Regions from separate parts of the Kocuria sp. 2SI genome, predicted to be linked through region 3. Evidence: riboswitches for the same ligand, from Rfam matches in the RefSeq annotation. Region 3 holds a riboswitch; each other region holds the start of a gene.
What was found. Region 3 has a riboswitch for thiamine pyrophosphate ahead of FFS25_RS02835 (ECF transporter S component). Riboswitches for the same ligand answer to the same signal wherever they lie in the genome.
Positions count from the first base shown of each region.

Region 1: linked by a shared signal. The riboswitch ahead of FFS25_RS13965 (FAD-dependent oxidoreductase) and the one ahead of FFS25_RS02835 (ECF transporter S component) in region 3 are both predicted to bind thiamine pyrophosphate.
Region 2: linked by a shared signal. The riboswitch ahead of FFS25_RS08810 (thiaminase II/PqqC family protein) and the one ahead of FFS25_RS02835 (ECF transporter S component) in region 3 are both predicted to bind thiamine pyrophosphate.
Region 4: linked by a shared signal. The riboswitch ahead of FFS25_RS00180 (MFS transporter) and the one ahead of FFS25_RS02835 (ECF transporter S component) in region 3 are both predicted to bind thiamine pyrophosphate.

Region 1 is NZ_SCNB01000034.1:80-5,469, forward strand. Features, by position in the region: gene FFS25_RS12730 (Lsr2 dimerization domain-containing protein) at 112-468, shown strand; gene thiE (thiamine phosphate synthase) at 712-1,419, opposite strand; TPP riboswitch at 1,463-1,563, shown strand; partial or broken gene FFS25_RS13965 (FAD-dependent oxidoreductase) at 1,550-2,065, shown strand; gene FFS25_RS13970 (FAD-dependent oxidoreductase) at 2,133-2,750, shown strand; gene thiS (sulfur carrier protein ThiS) at 2,782-3,021, shown strand; gene FFS25_RS12750 (thiazole synthase) at 3,018-3,923, shown strand; gene moeB (molybdopterin-synthase adenylyltransferase MoeB) at 3,920-5,161, shown strand; gene FFS25_RS12760 (ASCH domain-containing protein) at 5,252-5,390, shown strand, end outside.
Region 2 is NZ_SCNB01000013.1:16,207-21,596, forward strand. Features, by position in the region: gene FFS25_RS08790 (YfhO family protein) at 1-294, opposite strand, end outside; gene FFS25_RS08795 (MarR family winged helix-turn-helix transcriptional regulator) at 401-979, shown strand; gene FFS25_RS08800 (LLM class flavin-dependent oxidoreductase) at 1,181-2,323, shown strand; gene FFS25_RS08805 (FMN reductase) at 2,320-2,982, shown strand; TPP riboswitch at 3,121-3,213, shown strand; gene FFS25_RS08810 (thiaminase II/PqqC family protein) at 3,206-3,910, shown strand; gene FFS25_RS08815 (MMPL family transporter) at 3,803-4,438, opposite strand; gene FFS25_RS08820 (MMPL family transporter) at 4,514-5,071, opposite strand; gene rplI (50S ribosomal protein L9) at 5,366-5,390, opposite strand, start outside.
Region 3 is NZ_SCNB01000003.1:126,461-131,850, forward strand. Features, by position in the region: gene FFS25_RS02830 (ATP-binding cassette domain-containing protein) at 1-2,163, opposite strand, end outside; gene FFS25_RS02835 (ECF transporter S component) at 2,160-2,858, opposite strand; TPP riboswitch at 2,974-3,078, opposite strand; gene FFS25_RS02840 (DUF4235 domain-containing protein) at 3,223-3,504, opposite strand; gene mnhG (monovalent cation/H(+) antiporter subunit G) at 3,612-4,001, opposite strand; gene FFS25_RS13990 (MrpF/PhaF family protein) at 4,001-4,387, opposite strand; gene FFS25_RS02855 (Na+/H+ antiporter subunit E) at 4,384-5,067, opposite strand; gene FFS25_RS02860 (Na+/H+ antiporter subunit D) at 5,064-5,390, opposite strand, start outside.
Region 4 is NZ_SCNB01000001.1:39,148-44,537, forward strand. Features, by position in the region: gene FFS25_RS00170 (acyl-CoA thioesterase) at 1-789, shown strand, start outside; gene FFS25_RS00175 (heparan-alpha-glucosaminide N-acetyltransferase domain-containing protein) at 811-1,968, opposite strand; TPP riboswitch at 2,070-2,177, shown strand; gene FFS25_RS00180 (MFS transporter) at 2,172-3,488, shown strand; gene FFS25_RS00185 (APC family permease) at 3,568-5,390, shown strand, end outside.

The DNA.
Region 1 (5,390 bases), on a different contig from region 3:
CAAGGAAATCCTGCCAACTACTTGACGCGGGACAATCGTCGTATATACATCGTCCTGCCAGGCCATTCCTGGTAGCGTTTCGACCGATATCAGCGATCGAAAGGGACTGCAATGGCGAAGCAATTCGTAGAAGTGCTCACCTCTGATTTCCCCGGTGCGCAGTCGGACGAAGTGGATACCGTTCAGTTCGCGCTGGATGGGCGTGCGTACGAGATCGAACTCACCCCTGACGAGCACACGCAGCTGCAGGAGGCGCTGAAGGTCTACATCGCGAAAAGTCGGAAGGCTTCTGCGGCGGCACCGGCAGCGGGCGCGAAGAAGAGCGGAGGCGGTGCTCAGCGGAAGAAAGAGCTGGCCGCGATGCGGAAGTTCCTGGACCTCCGTGGCTATGACGTTCCGAAGCGCGGACGGATCAAAGCCGAATGGGAGCAGGAATGGGTCAACGCCGGGAAGCCGGGACTGGACTGATCTTAAATCCCGTGGTCTGTCGAGGGCCCGCGTTGTTCTGAGGAGCGACGCGGGCTTTCTTCTGCTTCATCACTCCGGTGAGTGAATCGCATTGTGGGTTTTGTCCGGACAACCGACGACGGATTCGCTCAGTTGAGCGCGAGGAAGAGGCCTCGAACCATTCCACGTCGTGAGTGTCGCGTCCCGCCGAATGGAGGCACTGTCGCCGGAGCGAGCTGCGACTGTGCGTGGCTGGAGTCGTGACTACCGAAGGGCTGCGCGGAGGCGGCGGGCGGCGGCTTCCGGGTCGTCGGCCTGGGTGATCGCCCGGACGACGACGATCCGCTGTGCGCCGGCGTCCAGGACTTGGCGCAGACGCTGCTCGTCGATCCCGCCGATCGCGAACCACGGCTTCGCGGGGTCCTCGTTGGTGACGCGGTCTGCATCGTTGTTCTCCGCATGTGCGACGTCTTCGACGAAGCTCAGTCCGGTGGCCTTACGGCCCGGCTTCGTGGGGGTCTCCCAGATCGGCCCGGTGCAGAAGTAGTCGACGTCCGGGTCGAGCCGTGCCGCCTGGGCCTGCTCGACCGTGTGCGTCGACCGGCCGATGGCGACCTCGTCGCCCAGCAGCTTGCGGGCCTGTGCGGGGGTGAGGTCCTGCTGGCCCACATGGAAGACATCGGTGCCGATGAGGGAGGCGACGTCCGCGCGGTCGTTGACCGCGAAGAGCTTCCCGTGCGCGCGAGCCGCACGAGCGAGGATCTCCAGTGCTGCGAGTTCATCGGCGGTGCCGATCGACTTGTCGCGCAACTGGATGATGTCGACGCCGCCGGCGTACGCGGCGTGGAGGAAGCTCTCCAGATCCCCGGGGCCGGTGCGGGCATCCGTGCACAGGTAGAGGCGAGCAGTGGCGATGCGCGCGGCCCTGGCCTGCGCGCCCTCCCCAGCGGGGGCGTCTGTATGATGGCTCACGATCCACGAGTGTAGTCACGACGATGCACGCACTCGTGGAGATCGCGAACTCTGCGGGAGCCCTACGGGGCTGAGAGGGCCCCAGCGCCGACCGTCGAACCTGATGCGGATCATGCCGCCGAAGGGAAGGATGAGAGCAGTGGAACAGTCGCACCCGGATGCGCACGACTGCGATGTCGTCATCGTGGGTGCCGGCGTCATCGGCCTCTCCACGGCCTGGCGTCTGCGTGAGCGCGGACTGTCCGTCTCGATCGTCGACCCGGACCCGGGAGGAGCGGCCTCCCGTGCCGCGGCGGGGATGATCGCCCCGGCCAGTGAGGTCCAGTACCAGCAGCACGCGCTGTACCCGCTCATGCGCAAGGCCGCGGACGACTACCCGGACTTCATCGCCGGAATCGAGGCGGCCTCGGGCCACGACGTGGGCTACCGCAGGACGGAGACCCTCGTGTGCGCCGGCACCCCAGCGGACCGGCAGGGCCTGGCCGAGCTCCGCGAGCACCAGATCGCGCACGGGATGGAGGTCGACGCGCTCACGGTCCGTGAGGCGCGCGCACTGGAGCCGGCACTGTCTCCCCGGCTGGCGGGAGCGTTCCGTGCGGTGGGCGACCACCAGGTCGACCCGCGCAGGCTGGTGGCGGGTCTGATTGCGGCATTGTCGTCGCGGGAGCATCGCGCGCACGCCACGCTCGTCACGCAGGCGGCTGTCCGGCTGTGTGGCGACGGCGGGGGGAGTCGAGCTGGCGGTCGGCAGCCGGATCGCCTCGAGGCACACGATCCTCGCGACCGGCCTGCGCAGCGACCTCTTCTCCGGCCTGCCCGCCTCCCCGGCGGCCGTGCTGCGACCGGTGCATGGCGACATCCTCCGCGCGCGGCTGCCGGAGGGCTCCGCGCCGCTCCTCGAGCGCACGATCCGCGGCGTCGTGAACGGAGTGCCGATCTACCTGGTGCCGCGGGCCGACGGCGAGATCGTCATCGGAGCGACCTCGCGCGAGGACGACCTTGCGGGCGCGAGTGCGGGCGGTGTGTACCGACTGCTCCGCGATGCCCAGACGCTCGTCCCTGCGGTCTGCGACCTGGAACTGGTCGAGGTCATGGCCCGTGCTCGGCCGGGCACCCCGGATGACGTGCCGCTGCTGGGGCGACTGCGCGACGGCGACGGCGCGGGCGTGCCCGGCCTCATCCTCGCGACCGGTGGCTTCCGGCACGGGGTGCTCCTCGCACCGCTGCTGGCGGATGCGGCCGCGGCGCTCGTGACCGGGGACTCTCCGGGCACCGACCTCGCAGGCGTTCTGCGCGCCACCGACCCGTACCGCTTCCACACGACAGATTGACACCATGGACACCGCTCAGGAAGGACCTTCCGTGCCCACCCTCACCGTCAACGGGGCCGCGCATCCGATCGAGGATGACGCCTCACTCCTGGACCTCGTCGCCCAGACGATCGACCGACCGCTCACGGCGGACGGCACACCGGCGGACGGCGGGCGCCTGGGCGTCGCCGTCGCCCTCGACTCCGCCGTCGTGCCGCGCAGCCGCTGGCAGGGCACGCGCCTGGTCGACGGCCAGACCGTCGAGATCATCACCGCGATGCAGGGAGGCTGACGACAGTGACGATTGCGACTCAGACGACGGCGGACATCCCCACGGACACCGGGGACTCGCTCACCATCGACGGTGTCGAGCTCACCTCGCGCCTCATCACGGGCACCGGCGGGATCACCTCGCTGAGCGTCCTCGAGGAGGCGCTGCTGGCCTCCGGCACAGAGCTCACCACCGTCGCGATGCGGCGGTACTCGAAGCAGGCCGGCGACTCGCTCTTCGCCCTGCTGGAGCGCAATGACATCCGCATCCTGCCGAACACGGCCGGCTGCTACACCGCGCGCGACGCGCTGCTCACTGCTGAGCTGGGCCGCGAAGCCCTGGAGACGGACTGGGTGAAGCTCGAGGTCATCGCCGACGAGGAGACGCTCCTTCCCGATGCCGTCGAACTCATCGATGCGACGGAACGCCTGGTGGCGGAGGGCTTCAAGGTGTTCGCCTACACCTCCGACGACCCCGTGGTCGCGCAGCGTCTCGAGGAGGTGGGCGCCACCGCGGTCATGCCGCTGGGTGCCCCGATCGGCACCGGGCTGGGCATCCTCAATCCGCACAACATCGAGCTCATCGCCTCCCGCGCGCAGGTGCCGGTGATCCTCGATGCGGGGATCGGGACAGCCTCGGATGCGGCGCTCGCGATGGAGCTGGGCTGCGATGCCGTTCTCCTGGCCAGCGCGGTGACGCGCGCGCAGAACCCGGTCCTCATGGGCCGGGCGATGAAGGCCGCGGTCCAAGCGGGACGGCTGGCCGCGCAGGCGGGGCGGATACCCGCTCGCAGGCATGCGCTGGCGTCATCGCCCGCGGACGGGCTCATCGATCCGATCGCCACGGCGGGGTCGACGGGCGACGCGAGCGCGGCCGTCGGCGGGGTCCCGCGCGGTGACTGGCCGGAGGTGGGGCAGCCGTGAACGCCACCGTGCAGTCGAGTGCGCTGCCTCCGCTCGTCGAGCCGGGACCGGAGCTCACGGTCGAGGAGATCGAACGCTACTCCCGCCACCTCACCCTCGAACAGGTGGGGGAGACCGGCCAGCGTAGGCTGAAGAACGCCCGCGTCCTCGTCATCGGAGCCGGGGGACTGGGAGCGCCCATCCTCCACTACCTCGCGGCCGTCGGCGTGGGGACGATCGGAATCGTCGACGACGACCGCGTGAGCGTCTCCAACCTGCAGCGGCAGGTGCTCCACGGAGTCGAGGACGTGGGCGACCTGAAGACGGAATCCGCGGCCCGGGCGATCACCCGCCTCAACCCGCTCGTCACCGTCCAGCAGCACCCGGTGCGGCTGGACGCCCAGAACGCCCGGGACATCGTCGCGGGCTACGACCTCGTCCTGGACGGAGCGGACAACTTCGGAACCCGGTACCTCGTCTCTGACGCGTGCGCGCTGGCCGGCATCCCGTGCGTCTGGGGATCGATCCTGCGGTTCGAGGGCCGTGTGAGCGTCTTCTGGTCCGGTTGCGGTCCCACGTACCGCGACCTCCATCCGGAGCCCCCACCGGCCGGCGAAGTGCCCAGCTGCGCCGAGGGCGGCGTGCTGGGCATGCTGCCGGGAACCATCGGGTCCATCATGGCCGCCGAGACCGTCAAGCTCGTCACCGGGATCGGAAAGCCGCTGCTGGGACGGTTGCTGCTCCACGATGCGCTGGCGATGACGTGGCGGGAGCTGCGCGTGGTCGCGGATCCGGCGGCGCCGCCTGTCACCGAGGTCTCCGACGGCGTCACGCGTGCGGACGGGCATGGTGTGTGCGAGCGGGGTTCCGGCGCGGCGGCGCAGGCGGGAGCGGGACCGGACGCGGCAGGGGCGACGGTTGAGGCACGCGAGCTGGCAGCGATGCTCGATCGTCGCGCTGCAGGCAGCGCGGAGTTCGCCCTTGTCGACGTGCGCGAGGAGTGGGAACGTCGCCTCGTGAGTATCCCGGGCGCGGTTCCCGTCGCCCTCGACGCGCTGCTCGAGCAGGGGATCGAGGCGCTGCCAGTCGAGGCCCGTGGAGTGCCAGTAGTCCTGCACTGCAAGGCGGGAGGTCGCTCGGAGCGTGCGCTCGCGCGGCTCCAGCCCGACTTCGCGAACCGGGAGGAGACGGTGCGGCACCTGGACGGAGGTGTCCTCGCGTGGGTGCGCGACGTCGCACCGCACCTGCCGGAGTACTGAGGGCAGCCGAGTACTGAGCGCTGGCAGGGTGCGCCGGGCCGGTCTGCGCGCCGAGTCCTGGCGGCGCACGACTGTCAGTAGTCTGGCGGAATGCACACGGACTCAGCCATCGACAGGTTCTGGCGGGAGTGCCGTGCGCACCTCCCCGCGTTGCCCGCGGAGACTCCGGAGGCGTGGGCGTTCGGGGCCACCCCGGAGCATGCCGACGGACTCGTGGAGCTCGTGCTGG
Region 2 (5,390 bases), on a different contig from region 3:
CGTGCTGGCCAGCGCAGTGAGGAACGCCCCCACCTCCGCCAGCGTGGCCACGATCAGCCCCCCGAAGAACGTGAGGGTCATGGCCACGCCGGAACCGGTGTTGCCCAGCCCGAAGCCCGCCACGAAGGCCGCGAGCCCCACGACCCACAGGATGACGGCGATCGGCAGCAGCCGCGGCTCGGCCTTGCCCTTGCGGCGCTTCCGCTGCGCAGAGGCAGGCGCGGCGGAGGAGCGGCCCGCTCCTGACCGGGCCGCGGCGGGCTGACGTCGGGCGCTGCGGGAACTGGGGAACATGGCGGACATGGTGCCATCACCTGCTGGATGCCGGCTCACGTGAAAGTGAGCGGCAACCCGCAGCCACTCACTGATGACGCGTCACGTTTGTCGCTATCCTGGGGGCATGACGACGGCACCCGACACCGACCCCCGCAGCCTCCCCTCAGACGCCGACGAGCCCGGGGGCTCCCCCTCGACGGCAGCTGGCACGGGCGGCTCCGGCGACGGCGTCGACTGGCTGTCCGCGCACGAGGAGACCGTCTGGCGCCGCTGGCTCGCCGTGAGCAGCCGCATCCCCGCCGCCCTGTCCTCGCAGCTGCAGTCCGATTCCGGCCTGTCGCTTCAGGACTACGACGTCCTGGTCATGCTCAACGACAGCGAGAGCTCCTCCTGCCGGATCACCGAGCTCGCCGGGCTGCTGGACTGGGAGCGCTCGCGCATGTCCCATCACCTCACCCGGATGGAGAAGCGCGGCCTGATCGCCCGCTCGGCCGCCCCGGACGACGGTCGGGCGCAGCTCGCGCAGCTCACCGAAGCCGGTCGCCAGGCCCTGGCCGCAGCCGCCCCGGGCCACCTGGGCGCCGTGCGCAGGTCGTTCTTCGACGCCCTCGATGCACAGGACATCGAGGACCTGGACCGCATCACCTCCCGGATCGCCCGCAAGCTCGACATCCGCCGCCCGGACTGCGCACCGATCGACTGACCCGCGCAGGCCGGTTGCCGCCCTGCGCTGACACGGCCTGGCGCATCACGACGACAGCGCGTTCGTCGTTCCCGCCGTCCCTCGAGCACGGCGAACCTATTGGTTGACATGTCACCTACATCGACGCATACTGTTTCGTGAAACGTCACGCGAGTGCCGGAAGACCCCGGGCTCGCGAGTCGCATCCAAGGAGCGAGCACCATGCAGTTCGGCATCTTCACCATCGGCGACGTCACCCCGGATCCCACAAACGGCAAGGCGCCGTCCGAGGCCCAGCGCATCCGGTCGATGACCAAGTACGCCCTCAAGGCGGAAGAGGTGGGACTGGACGTCTTCGCGACCGGCGAGCACCACAACCCGCCGTTCGTGCCCTCCTCACCCACCACGCACCTGGCCTATATCGCCGCCCAGACCGAGCGCCTGCGCTTCTCCACGGCCACCACGCTGATCACCACGAACGACCCCGTGAAGATCGCTGAGGACTACGCCTTCCTCCAGCACCTCTCCGGCGGTCGTGTGGATCTCACCATGGGCCGTGGCAACACCGGTCCGGTCTACCCCTGGTTCGGCAAGGACATCCGCCAGGGCATCCCGCTGGCCATCGAGAACTACCACCTGCTGCGCAAGCTGTGGCGCGAGGAGGTCGTGAACTGGCAGGGCAAGTTCCGCACCCCGCTCAACAGCTACACCTCCACCCCGTGGCCGCTGGATGACACCCCGCCCTTCGTGTGGCACGGCTCGATCCGCTCCCCGGAGATCGCGGAGCAGGCCGCCTATTACGGCGACGGCTTCTTCCACAACCACATCTTCTGGAACATCGAGCACACCGCCTCGATGGTGAACCTCTACCGCCAGCGCTTCGAGCACTACGGCCACGGCGCCGCCGACCAGGCGATCGTGGGCCTGGGCGGCCAGATCTTCGCCGCTGAGACAGAGGCCGAGGCCAAGCGGGTCTTCCGCCCGTACTTCGACAACGCGCCGGTCTACGGCCACGGCCCGTCGCTCGAGGACTTCTCGCGGATGACCCCGCTGACGGTCGGCACCCCGGATCAGATCGTGGAGCGCTACCTGGGCTACGCGGATCAGGTGGGCGACTACCAGCGCCAGATGTTCCTGCTGGATCACGCCGGCCTGCCCGAGGAGATGGTCCTGGAGCAGATCGAGATCCTCGGCCGGGAGATCGTCCCGCGCCTGCGCGAGGGCTTCGAGGCACGTCGCCCGGCGCACGTGCCCTCAGACCCACCCACCCACGAGACCCTGCGCGCCCAGGGCCCGGACTCCAGGCACCGCCAGGTCATCAACGCGCGGCCGCAGGACGAGCAGAAGGAGGATGAGCAGCGATGACCCGGCAGCTCGTCGTCGTCTCGGCGGGGCTGTCCTCGCCGTCGTCCACCCGCCTGCTGGCGGACCAGATCGCCCAGGCCGTCGAGTCCCGGGTCGGCGCCCGGGGCGAGGCCCTGGAGGTCCACCACGTGGAGCTGCGGGACCTGGCCCTGCCGCTGGCGCAGGCCATGACCACGGGCGGGCTGCCCGATCCGCAGCTCGACGACGTCAAGCGCCTGGTCGCCCAGACCGACGGGCTGGTGGCGGTCACGCCGATCTTCCGGGCCTCCTACTCGGGGCTGTTCAAGATGTTCTTCGACGTCCTCGACGACGAAGCGCTGATCGACCTCCCGGTGCTCATCGCCGCGACGGCCGGCAGCCCGCGCCACAGCCTGGTCCTGGGCCACGCGCTGCGCCCGCTGTTCTCCTACTCGCGGGCAGTCGTGCTGCCCACGGGCGTGTTCGCCGCGACCGATGACTTCGGCTCCGGGGACACCGGAGGCCTGGAGTCGCGGATCGCTCGAGCCGCCTCCGAGATGGCGACAGCACTGGTGGCCGAGTCCGCCGGGATGGAGGGCTTCCTGCCCACCGAGCCCGCGCGGGCGCCGCGTCGCAGCGGTGTGGACCTGGGTCCGGTCACGGACTTCGCGAACCTCCTCAAGGGCCACGACGGCTCCTGACGGGCTCGCAGAGCTCTCGAAGGCCCCATAGGCCGCCTGACCTGCTCATATGTCGAATGTGACATATGAGCAGGTCTCGTCTCTCGCAGCGGAACCGGCTGCCGCCCTATCGGCATCCGATCCTGCCGCCTACAGTGGGCTGCGGACACGGGGTGCGCCGCCGGCGCTGAGATCAGACCCGTGGAACCTGCTCCAGCTCGCACTGGCGAAGGGATGTCCCCTGATGAACTCCACCTCGAACATCGCCCCCCAGCCCGCCGTCGAAGCGGCCGGTCCATGGACGCAGTCGCTGTGGGATGCCGGCGCGCAGACGGCAGCCGAGATTCAGGACTCGAGATTCGTGCGCGCCCTGCTGGACGGAACCCTCGACGACGCGCGGTTCACGTTCTACCTCGCCCAGGACGCCCTGTATCTGGCCGGCTACGCCCGGGCCCTGGCGGCTCTGTCCGCACGCTGCGATCACGCCCAGGACCAGCTCGCGTGGGCACAGGCCTCGGTCGGCTGCCTCACGGAGGAGGCCCAGCTGCACCGCACCTGGATGGCCGCCCGTCCGGAGGCCGCCGACGAGCCCGCCAGCACCGTCACCGCGGCCTACACGGACTTCCTGCTGGCCGCCGCCCTGGGACAGGACCGAGCTGTCGGCGCTGCTGCAGTGCTCCCCTGCTTCTGGCTCTACGCCCAGGTCGGAGCCTGTCTGCCGGCCGTGGAGCCGGATCACCCGTATGCCGCATGGCTGGAGACCTACCGCGATCCCGACTTCGTGGCTGCAACCGCTGCAGCCCTGGAGCGCGTCGAGCGGGAGCTCGCACAGAGCTCGGAATCAGGCCGTGCGGCAGCACAGCGGGCCTATCTGGCAGGCTGCCGCCACGAGCTGGCGTTCTTCGATCAGGCCCTGACTCAGGATCAGTCGGAGATCATCCCGCGCTGAGAGCGCGGACCGACTGACGGGGGCCTCCGCCAGCCCGATCCGATCGTGCACCCACCGCAGCGGGGCCGGTGCCCACCAGTTGGCCCGCCCGGCGATCCGCATGAACGCGGGCACCAGGACGCCGCGCACCAGGGTCGCATCGAGCAGGATCGCGAACGCCGCGCCCAGGCCGAACAGCTGCATGAAGCTCACCTGGCTCGTCCCGAAGGCCGCGAACGTCACCGAGAGCACCAGCGCCGCGAGTGTGGTGATGCGCCCGGTGTGCGCGAGCCCCTCCACGACCGCCATGCGGTTGCTGCCCGTCTGCTCCCACATCTCCTTCATGCGCCCGATCAGGAACAGCTCGTAGTCCATCGACAGCCCGGAGGCGATGCAGAACAGCAGCACGGGCATGGACATGTCCAGCGGGCCCTGCGCGAAGCCCAGGAACCCGGAGAGCCAGCCGTGCTGGAACACGAGCGTCTCCACGCCCAGCACCGCCGACAGGGCCAGCACGTTCATCAGCAGCGCCTTGATCGGCAGCAGCACCGAGCCGGTGAACAGGACCGTCCTCCCGGCTGTCTGCAGGGTGCGCCGCAGGGCATCCTCGACGCCTTCGGCCCGTCACGGCGAGCTGCGTTCCAGCCCGCGGCGCCCGAGCTCCTCACGGAAGCGGCTGACGATCAGCAGGAAGTAGTCGATCGCCAGTCCGAGCCCGAGCGCGGTGATGGGGTTGATCGAGAAGATCGACACGTCGGTGAGCTGGGCGATGATCCAGGTCGAGAAGAACGCGCCGAACACCGCGAACGCCCCGACCGCCAGGGGCAGCACCGCAGAGACCACGCTGCCGAAGACCACCAGCAGGAGCACCAGCGTGATGGGCACGGCGATGCCCTCGGCCAGCCCCAGGTCCTTCATCACCTGCTGGCTGTTCGAGGCGATCATGGGCGCGGAGCCGCCCACCGGGACCTCGGTGCCGTCGCTGCGCTCCCCTGTCAGATCCTCCACGAGCTCGGTCGAGATCTCGGTCTGCTCGGCCTCGGAGCCTTCGATGTGCGCCACGACCATGCCCGTGCGGCCATCGTCGGAGCTCAGAGGGTCGGCCATGCCGGGGTCGCTGTACGTGTGGACGGACTCGATGCCGTCGTGCTCGCGCAGATCCGCGGCGATCTCCTCCCCCACGTCAGCGGAGTCGGCCGTCCTGGGGACGGGTCATGCGCCCGCAGCAGATCCGCGCCGCGCCCGGGCCCCGAGGGCCGGGAACAGATGCGAGATCACCGCGCAAGGGACCGCATCAGGGCCTGCCCTGCGTCCCTGCGCAGGGCCGTCGTCGTCATCCGCCGAACGGTGACCTGTCAGGGGCAGAGCCGCCCGCCGGCGCCCGACAGGCCCGGCAACGACGACGAGCCGCCGCCCCGCGTAAGGGGCGACGGCTCGTCGGTCAGGCGTGCCGTGCAGGACGGCTCACCCGAAGGATCAGGCGGGGACGACCTCGAACTCG
Region 3 (5,390 bases):
CCCGAACGCCCGCCCGCCGGCCTCGCGCAGCACAGCCGCAGGACGCCGGGAGCCGCCCACGCCGCGGGCGCGCCGCGCCGTCACGAGCACCTGCCACTGATCGATCATCACCGTCACCAGCCGCAGGCCCACGAGTGCGGCCAGCACGATCCGCACCGGAAGCCGCAGGGTGCGCGCCAGGCGATCGGCCAGATCGGTCGGATCCGTGCTCAGCAGCAGCATCACCCCCGGCAGCGCCAGGGCCAGGGCGCGCAGGGCGATCGCCGCACCGGCGGCCACCGAGCCGGACGTCAGCTGCAGCGGCCCAGCGGAGACCCACAGCTCGCCTCCGGCATCGGAGAGCACCGCGGTGCCCCACCCGGAGAGCACGGCGGCCAGCAGCAGCGGCCAGACCCGCAGCAGCACCGCGGACGGGCGCTGGCCGATCACCGCCAGGCCCACGAGCTCGACGGCCAGGATCAGCCCCGAGGTCACCGGATCCGCCGAGACCAGCAGCGCCAGGCTGAGCACGGCCACGGCGGCCAGCTTGGCCAGCGCGTCCCGTCGGGCGAGCACCCCGCGCTGGCGCCCAGGCGCGGTGGAGGGCTGCGTGCCGACCGCGCGCGGCACGGGCCGCACCGGGACCTCCCGAGCCGCCAGAGCGCGGATCAGCTCGGCGTCATGGGTCACGACCACCACGCAGCGACCCCGCTGCACCTGCTCGGCCAGCAGATCGACGACGGCCGCCCATGTCACGGCATCCTGGCCGAAGGTCGGCTCGTCGAGGATCAGGATCCGCGGGGCCGCGGCCAGCACCGTGCCCACCGACAGGCGGCGCTTCTGCCCGCCGGAGAGCGTGAACGGGTTGGCCTCGGCCAGCTCCGTCAGCCGCAGCCGATCGAGCAGCTCGTCCACGCGCCCGGCGATCTCCTCCTCCGGGACCCCGGCCCGGCGCGGGCCGACCGCGAGCTCCTCGCGCACCGTGCCGGTGAGGAACTGGTGCTCCGGCTCCTGGAAGACCGTGCCGATCCGCTCCACGAGCTCGGGACCGGACCACACCGAAGGATCGTTCGGGATCCCGTCGGCCAGAGCGTCGGCGGCGCGCACCGCACCGGAGGCGGGCACGAGCAGCCCGGCCAGGCTCAGCGCCAGCGTGGACTTGCCGGCTCCGTTGGGACCGGTCAGGGCCACGGCCGACCCGGCGCGCAGCTGGAGGTCGACCGGCAGGGCTGCGGGGGCTCCGGCCATCGAGTCCTCCGGAGCGGGCCGCCCCGAGCGCACGCGCCGTCGGCGCCTGGACAGCCGGCGCTGCGAGGGCTGCTCGCGCGAGACCTCCAGGGCCCCGGCACTCAGCAGCAGGCCGCCTGCCAAGGCCTCCGGCAGCAGCGGCTCGACCTGCGCCCCGGGAGTCCACACACCGGCTCGGCGCAGCTGCTCGGCGTAGGTTCCGTGGGCGTCGAGCAGCTGCGTCGGAGATCCGTCGGCCACCACGCCGCGCGGACCGAGGACCACCACGCGATCCACGAGATCGGCCCACACCTCGGTGCGGTGCTCGACCACCACCAGGGTGGCCCCGGTGTCCTCGACGACCGCCTCGACGGCCCGGCGCACCGTGGCCACGCCCTCGGGGTCCAGGTTGGCGGTGGGCTCGTCGAGCAGCAGCAGCCGCGGGCGCATGGCGGTGATCCCGGCCAGCCCCAGGCGCTGCTGCTGACCGCCGGACAGGGCGGAGGTGTCCCGGTCCGTGGAGATCTCGAGCCCCACGGAGTCCAGGGCGCGGTCCACGCGCGGGCCGATCTCGGCCGCCGGCACCGCGAGGTTCTCAGGCCCGAAGGCGACGTCGTCACCGGCCCGCGCCAGCAGGATCGAAGACTCCGGATCTTGCTGCAGCAGCCCCGTGACCGCGTCCCGCTGCGCCGCCGGGCGCCCGTCCACCAGCAGCTGCCCGCGGGGGCCGCTGCCCGCGCCGTCGTCGGTCTCGTCCTCGGTCTGGGGCAGCACCCCCGCCAGGGCGTGCAGCAGGGTGGACTTGCCCGACCCACTCGCCCCGAGCAGCAGGATCCGCTGACCGGCGGGGATCTGCAGGTCGAGGCCCTGCAGCGCGGGCTCGCCGCGGCCGTCGGGCTGCCAGCCGAAGCCGCGGGCCGTCACGCTCGCCCCAGCGGTGCGGACAGCCTCCGTCATCGCCCGGAGGCCAGGCCCGACAGGACACCGGTGGCACGCAGCGCGCGCACGAGCAGCCACATGGCAAGCCCGGCGATCACCGCGCCAGAGGCCGTGCCCAGCACGACGTAGACCGCCTGGTGAGCCCCCGGCCACTCGTAGTAGTAGAGGAGGCACTCGCTCAGCGTCCCGAGGGCGCCGGCCAGCGCCCCGGAGGCGATCGCCACAGCCGGTCCGAAGCGGCGGTAGCCGAAGGCCAGGAAGACGACCTCCGCCGCAGCGCCCTGGATCAGGCCGGAGATCACGACTGTGGCGCCGAACGTGGTGCCCAGCAGCCCCTGGAAGGAGGCGGCCAGCAGCTCGCAGGCCAGGGCCGCTCCCGGACGGCGGATGATCAGCGCGCCCAGCGGTCCGGCCAGCAGCCACCCGCCCACCAGCAGCCCGCCTGCCGGCGGGTAGCCGACGGTCAGCGCCTCGGAGACCGGGTAGACCAGCGACGACCAAGCCCAGAACAGGACACCGCTGGCGGCGGCCAGCACCGCGAGGACCACGAGGTCGAGCACGCGCCACCGCAGGCGGGAGCGGGAGCCGCGCTGCGGGGAGCGGGCGGCGCCATCCGGGCGCGGGTGGGGACCGCTCTGCGAGCGCGGATCGAGGCCGGGATCGGCGCTGCTGCGATCGGGGCTCAGCGGGTCGGTGCTGCGATGCTGCGTCATGGTGCTCCTCCTGGGGCATCGGGGGCGCCATGGCGTCCCGCTGATCAGGAGGGGAAGGATGCGTGCCGCGCTCGACGGCGGGGCCGGAAGGCGCCGATGCCGCTGCGCGACAGCACCCTCGAGATGCTCGACTCCCTTCGCCGGTGCTAACCGGAGCAGGTTCGAGGGTCTGCGGCGGACCGCACTCTCAGCGCCGTCGGGCGCTCCCCTGTCGTGTGCCTGAGATCCTACGCGAGACGCGGCCGCGATGCAGGTCGGCCGCTGCCACGCACGGAACGGAGGAAGGCGCCGGGAGCGGATGCTCCCGGCGCCTTCGCCATCGATCAGCAGGCCGCGCGCAGCGGCCAGCCCGGACCGGTCGAGATCAGCCGCGGCCCTTGGCCTTCTCCTGCGCCTTGAGCTCGGCCTTCTCGCGCTGCTCGGCGACCTGGCGGTTGACCAGGGTCCGCACGACCGTGGTCAGCACACCGCTGACCACGGCGAACAGGACGATGTCGAGCCAGCGGTCCTCACGGGGGTCGTCGCCCTTGGACGGGACCTGGCGGCCGGTGACCTTCTTCCACGTGGCGTCGAGGCCCTTTGTGGCGGCCTGCACGCCCAGCACGGACGCGCCGGTGCCGATGAGTCCCATGATCTTGGGGTTCATGTCATCTCCTACCCCGAGTGAGCCACTCGGGAGATCGCGGAACCGGCGCCTCAGCCGGCGCCGGAGGTTCGGTGCTCACCCTAGCGCGCTCGGCGAGCCGTTGCGGATCACGACGGGCGGTCCGCGCCGCCCTGCGACTCGGCGGTGTCGGCCTCGTCCAGGGCTGCGGCCAGGTCATCGGCGATCAGCGTCTCATCGAGCACGTGCTTGGTCCGATAGCTCGAGCGCCCCACCATGTGCGCCGAGACCGGCGCCGTGAGCAGCATCAGGGCCCAGCCCAGCAGGGCCAGCGGCAGCAGCGTCCACTCGCGGGAGTGGATCACCACGGCCAGCAGCATGCACAGCAGACCGAGCACCTGCGGCTTGGTGGCCGCGTGCATCCGCGACAGGACGTCCGGCAGCCGGATCAGGCCGAGGCCGGCCGTCAGGGACATGAGGCAGCCCACGAGCAGCAGCACGCCCACGACGATGTCGAGCACGAGGTCCATGGGATCCATCAGCGGTGTCCCTCCTTCTCGGACGGGGCGGGCTTCTGCATCGGGGCGGGCCGGTGATCCTGCTCGGCCCGCTCGCCCTCGACCGGCTCCTTGGTGGCGCCCTCATCGGTCTGGCCCGTCTTCCGTGGCCGCGTGGGCTGGACGAACCGCGCCACAGACACCGAGCCGATGAAGCCCAGCAGCGAGACGGTCACGATGACCATCATGTAGTCGGAGTGATCGCTCCAGACCATCTCCAGGGCGATCGCGGCGACCACCACGGAGAGCAGGACGTCGCTGGAGAGCACGCGGTCCAGCAGCGAGGGTCCCTTCACCAGTCGGTACAGCACGCCGGCGGCCCCACCGGCGAGCATCACGAGGCACACGGCCATGACGATGGTGCTCATCGGCTCTGCTCCTCATCCCGTCGTTCGGCCTTCGATCTGTGGGCGTAGCCCGCCCAGCTGCGCAGCACGGCCCGGGGGTTGAGTCCACGGCCCTTCTGGGCGTCCTCGCGCCGCAGCGCGGCGTAGTCCTCCGGAGAGCCCATCATGCGGATCCAGGCAGCCTCGGTGTTGCGCACGGACTCCCGGAAGTGCTCGATGTCCTCGTCGTCGTGCACGTCCAGGACGTGGAAGTAGAGGGTCGCGTTCGGACGGTCCACCTCCAGCAGCACCGAGCCCGGGATCAGTCCCATGGTGCTTCCGGTGGCCGTGAGGATCAGATCGGAGTGCGAGCGCATCTGCACGGCGGTCACCGACGAGGAGGCCCTGGGCCCATGGGCGATCACGGTCCACATGACCTCGAAGCTGGCGCGGATGACCTGCCACAGGAAGGTGACGAACAGGGTCACGGCGTGCAGCACGTTGAAGCGGCTGGACAGCTGCACGGGCGGCAGTGCCAGCGCCCGGGTGACCAGCAGGGACAGCACGAGTCCCACCAGGAGGTTCTTGGCCGTCAGCTCGCCCCACAGCACGGCCCATACGAGCATGAGCCACAGGATCAGGGGGATCTCCACGGCCCAGCGGTGCTCGCGCCGCCGGGGCCGGGCGGATGAGGACCCGCGGGATGTCGCTGTCGAGCTCACTGATCTGCCTCCTCGGACTGCTCGGAGCCCTGCCGCTGCGCGTCGGCCTCGGCCGAGGGCCGCGAATCCGTGCCGTCGTAGACCTCGCGCTGGATGCCGGCGCCGCTGTCCTCGCCCACATCCTCCCCGTACTGCTCGCCCTCCGGCACGCTCGGTGCGGCAGGGTCGTCGGAGCTCGGGTCCTCGCCGTCGTCCACGACGCCGCGCGGTCCCGATTCGTCGCCGAAGACCGCCTCGACGTAGCGCTCGGGGTGCATGAGGTTCTCCGCGGCGTTGTCGGCCACCGAGAACAGCGGTCCCGCGAAGACCGTGAGGGCGACCCC
Region 4 (5,390 bases), on a different contig from region 3:
GGCGAGATGGTCGAGGTGACCGGCACGGTGCTGACCACGGGCCGGTCCTCCATGCACATCAACACCGTGGTGCGCTCGGGCGATCCCAAGACGGGCGAGCTCGAGGAGCGGGCCCGGTGCCTGACGATCTTCGTGGCCGTCGACGGCAGCGGGAAGTCCACGCCCGTGCCGAGCTTCGAGCCGCGGGGCCTGGAGCAGGAGCTGGCCCGTGACTACGCGCTCTCGCGCATCCCGATCCGCGAAGAGATCACCGCCGAGATCGCCCGCCAGGACTTCAGCGCGGAGGGCACCGGCGAGCGCGAGGTCCTGCGCTTCCTGGCCGCCCCCACCGATGTGAACTGGGGCGGCAAGGTCCACGGCGGCATCGTCATGGAATGGATCGACGAGGCCGCATATCTCTGTGCGACCCGCTACTGCGGCCGGGACACCGTGGCCGTGTTCTCCGGCGGCATCCGCTTCATGCGCCCCCTGCACATCGGGGATCTGGTCGAGGTCGACGCCCGCCTGATCTACACCGGGACCAAGGGCATGCACATCGCCGTGGAGGTCCGCTCCGGGGATCCGAAGTCCCGCGAGCTGGAGGTCACCACCAACTGCCTGACAGTCATGGTGGCCCGCGACGAGGAGGGCACCTCCGTGCCTGTCCCCGCCTGGGAGCCGGTGACCGAAGCGGATAAGCGGCTGTGGCAGCACGCCCGCACGCTGCTCGAGATCCGCAGCCGCGCACAGGGCAATCGGCTGCCGAATCACCTGCTGGAGGAGTCCGGCGAGTCGACGACGTCCGCCTGAGGCCACGCGGCGCCGGGAGGCTCAGCGCCGCGGCACGACCAGCCGCACGGTCCCGGAGACCAAGCTCTCGAGCGGTCCAGGCCCCTCCCCGCCGGTCCGCCACAGCGCGGCGAGCCCCAGCAGCAGGAGCACATGCAGCACGTACAGGTCGGTGAGCTCGGACAGGATCACGTGCAGCGTGTACATGCTCAGCGGCATGGAGCCGGCCGCGAGCACGGGCATCAGAAGGCGGGTGCGCTCCCCTATCGCCAGGCAGATCAGAACGCACACGGCGATGACCGCCGCCGCGATGCCCGAGGTGAAGACCAGGTCGAAGGTCGTCGACGAGTGCGGACCGACCGTGACCAGCCACCACCACGTGGTCGTGGGCGTGGTCCCGTGGCTGCCGATGGTCTGCGCGGCATACGGCGAGCCCCAGGCCAGCGGCGGCAGACCGGAGCCGGCGCGCTCGAGCGCCTCGTGCCCGCCTGCGGACAGCAGCAGCTGCGAGCTCACCCAGGCCGCAGCGGCCAGCAGGGCGCCGACGGCCCCTGCCCAGGCGGCCGTGGCGGCGCTGCGCCAGTCGAGCCGGGCCAGGAGCAGCCCCACGAGGAGGTAGCCCATCCACTGCAGCACCGGGTAGTAGCCGGTGAGCAGCACGCCGATGACCAGCTCACCCGGCTGAGCCAGGTGGGAGAGCTCGGGCGCTTCGACGGCGCGCTGGAGGCCGAGCCCGTCGCGGATCAGGTGGGAGGCCACCGGGGAAGCGACCAGCCAGAGCACGGTCGTGGCCGCCAGCCATCGGGCCGGAAGCCGCAGGACCAGCGGGGCGAGCAGGAACAGCACCCCGTAGTTCACCAGGACCACCGCGATCGAGCTCGACAGCGATCCCAGCACGAGTCCGAGGATCGCGATCAGCACGCCGCGCACCGCCAGTGAGGCAGCCGCCTCGCGCCAGCGCCCATAGCGCCGCGTGGACAGCTCGACCGAGAACCCGGCCAGCACCGCGAACAGCGCGGCCGCCTTGCCCGCGATCAGCCCGACGGGCTGCGGATCACCGGCCGCATCCACCAGGTCCATCGTGTGGGTGGCCATCATCCCGAGCAGGGCGACGGCCCGCGCCAGATCGATGCCGAGCATGCGCGAGCACGTGTCCGGGCGCGTCGGGAGGCTCGAGAGCTCGGAGGCAGTGAGGGACACGCCCTCACTGTGCCTCACATGCTCGGGCCTCGGCCACGCGAACCCGTCGCGCCGCTAGAATCGACGGTGCGGCGCGCAGGTCGTGGGACCTGCACCGCTGAATGACCCCACACGGGAGCCCGGGCACGGGCTGAGAGGAAGCTGACGCGGCTTCGACCGTCGAACCTGCTCCGGTTCATACCGGCGAAGGAAGTGAGAGCTCGATGCCTTCTGCACCCCTGTCCGCCCCCGCGACCGCATCCTCCGACGGGCGCCCTCCCGCACCGACCCGCCGCGCGATCCGCGGTGGGATCATGGGCAACTACGTCGACCAGTTCGACATCTTCCTGCCCGTGATCGCCCTGGCTCCGGTGTCGGCGCAGCTGTTCGGCGATCACGACATCGTGCGCAATGCCGGCCTGATCTTCGTGGCCACCCTGCTGGGCCGCCCGCTCGGGGCCATGATCTTCGGCCCGATCGCCGACCGCGCGGGCCGGGTGCTCATCACCCAGGTCGCCCTCGCCGGCATCTGCCTCACGACCCTGCTGATCGCCCTGGTCCCCGGGCACGAGGTGCTCGGGGCGGGCACGTTCCTGACGGTGCTGGCGCTGCGCCTGCTGGGTGGGATCTTTCTGGGCGGGGAGTACACGTCGGCGATCCCGCTGGCCATGGAGTGGGCGCGCCCGCGCTCACGCGGTCGTCTCAGCGGGATGATCATGGCGATGTCGCCGCTGGCCAACGCCAGCATCGCCGCCGTCACCTCCCTCCTGCTGCTGCTCCTGGACGACAGCCAGTACGCCGCCTGGGGCTGGCGGCTGCCGTTCCTGCTCGGCGCCGCCCTGGCCGCTGCCATGCTGATCTACTACCGCCTCATGGTCGAGGAGGCTCCGCAGCGCCGGCGCCCGGCCCGTTCAGCGCACCCGCTGGCGCAGCTCGTCAGGGGCAGCAGCCGCCGGTCGCTGCGGCAGGTCCTCGTGCTGATGACCGGGCTGTGGCTGCTCACCTACATGGCAGTGCCCACCCTGACCGCCCAGCTCTCGCGCATGCCCCAGCTCGAGCCGCAGACCGTCTCCCTCGTCATGCTGGGCGCGACGGCCGTGTCCGCGCTGGCCATGGCCGGGGCGGGGGCGCTGTCCAGTCGGATCGGGCGGCGCCGGTTCTTCGTGGGCTTCGGGCTGTTCTGCGCAGCGGTCTCCCCCGTCATCCTCCTGGCGCTGCTGTCCGGGGCCCTCGGAGCCGGCATCGGCACGGTGCTGCTGCTGGCAACCGCGCTGCAGGTCACGACGGTGACCGGCTACGGGCCGGTGGGCGCCTATCTGACGGAGCGCTTCCCCGACGAGATCCGGGCCAGCGGATACGGGGTGGCCTACAGCATCTCGATCGTGCTGCCCGCGCTCTACCCCTACTACCTGCCGCCGCTGCAGCAGCTGCTCGGGCCGCACGCGGCGATCGCCGCGGTGCTCGCGGTGGGCGGGCTCCTGGTGGCCCTCGGCGGGCTGCTCGGCCCCGAGCCGGATCGGTCGGGTCCGCTGCCCGACTGATCGGCAGATCGCGGCTCACAGGCAACTGCCAGCCGCCTGAGGCCCTCGGCGGCGGGGCCGTGAGCGGGACAGGCGCATCATGTACGCCGTGATCGCACCGCCCTCCCGCGCCGCCGCCTGGCTGCTGGCCGGATCCCCCTCCGCCTCCTACGGCGCCCCGCATCGCCGACCCGATCGTGACGAGAAGACCCATCCCTGGTGGAAGGTCATGTGCCTGTCCGGCGTGGACTACTTCTCCACCCTGGGCTATCAGCCCGGCATCGCGATCCTGGCTGCCGGGCTGATCTCCCCGCTGGCCACCCTGGTGCTGGTGGCCGTAACACTCTTCGGCGCGCTGCCGGTCTACCGGTGGGTGGCGGTGGCCTCCCCGCACGGCGCCGGCTCCATCCGGATGCTCGAGACGCTGCTGCCGCGCTGGAGTGGCAAGGTGCTGGTCCTGTGCCTGCTCGGCTTCGCGATCACGGACTTCGTCATCACCATGACCCTGTCCTCGGCCGATGCCGCCGTGCACATCGTCGAGAATCCGCACGTGCCAGCCGAGGCGCATCACTGGCAGTTCTGGGTGACCGTCGGGCTGCTCCTACTGCTGGGCGCGGTGTTCATGGCCGGGTTCTCGGAGGCCATCAGCGTGGCCGTCGTCCTGGTCCCCGTGTATCTGAGCCTCAACGCCGTGGTGCTGGCGGTGGGCTGGTGGCAGATCGCCCGCTCGCAGGAGATCGGATTCGCGCAGTGGTGGGATGCGGCGCTGAGCCAGCACTCCTCGCCCTGGGCGGCCGTCGCCGTGGCTGCCCTGGTGTTCCCCAAGCTGGCGCTGGGCCTGTCCGGCTTCGAGACCGGGGTCTCCGTGATGCCCCTGGTGCGCACCTCGCGGGGCCTGCGGGGCCGTGTGGAGGACACCCGACGACTGCTCACGACCGCCGCGCTGATCATGGCCGGGTTCCTGCTGACCTCGTCGCTGGTGTGCACGATCCTGATCCCGGCCGGAGAGTTCGAGCCCGGCGGCGCTGCCAACGGGCGAGCACTGGCCTACCTGGCGCACAGCCTGCTGGGCGAGACTTTCGGGTCGGTCTACGACCTGTCGACGGTGCTGATCCTGTGGTTCGCGGGCGCCTCGGCCATGGCCGGTCTGCTCAACCTCATCCCGCGCTACCTGCCGCGCTACGGCATGGCGCCCGAGTGGACCCGCGCTCCGCGGCCGCTGGTGCTCACGATCCTGGCTGCCGCCCTGGTCGTCACGGCGGTCTTCCGCGCCGACGTGGATGCGCAGGGCGGGGCCTACGCGACCGGGGTGCTGGTGCTGATGCTCTCGGCCTCCTTCGCCTCGACCCTGTCGGCGGGAAAGCGGGGGCATCGCCGCGCCGCCGTGGGATTCGCGGCGATCACCGTGGTGATCGCCTACACGACCGCCGACAACATGATCAGCCGCCCCGATGGCCTCCACGTGGCCCTCGTGTTCATCGCAGCCCTGCTGGCAGCGTCGTTCGCCTCGCGGGTCTGGCGGGCCTCGGAGCTGCGGATCCGCAGCATCGATTTCGACCAGACCTCGCTGGCCTGGCTGCGCGGCTGCCGCGGACGCACGGTGCGGCTGATCGCGCACCGGCCGCGCACCCAGCTGGGCGCAGCAGGGGCCCAGGCCCAGCAGCTCCTGCTCAGCGACCCCGACCTGGCCGAGAAGCTGCGCGACGAGCGCGAATGGCATCGCCTTCCCTCGGCCGACGGCGTCCTGTTCGTGGAGGTGACCCTGCGCGATCCATCGGACTTCGAGGACCGGTTGCGCGTGAGTGCCCACGAGATCGACGGCCACCGCGTCCTGCGCGCAGAGGGCTCGTCGGTGCCCACCTGCCTGGCCGGCGTGGCCCTGGCCGTCCGGGACCGGACGGGGCGGCCGTCGCACCTCTACCT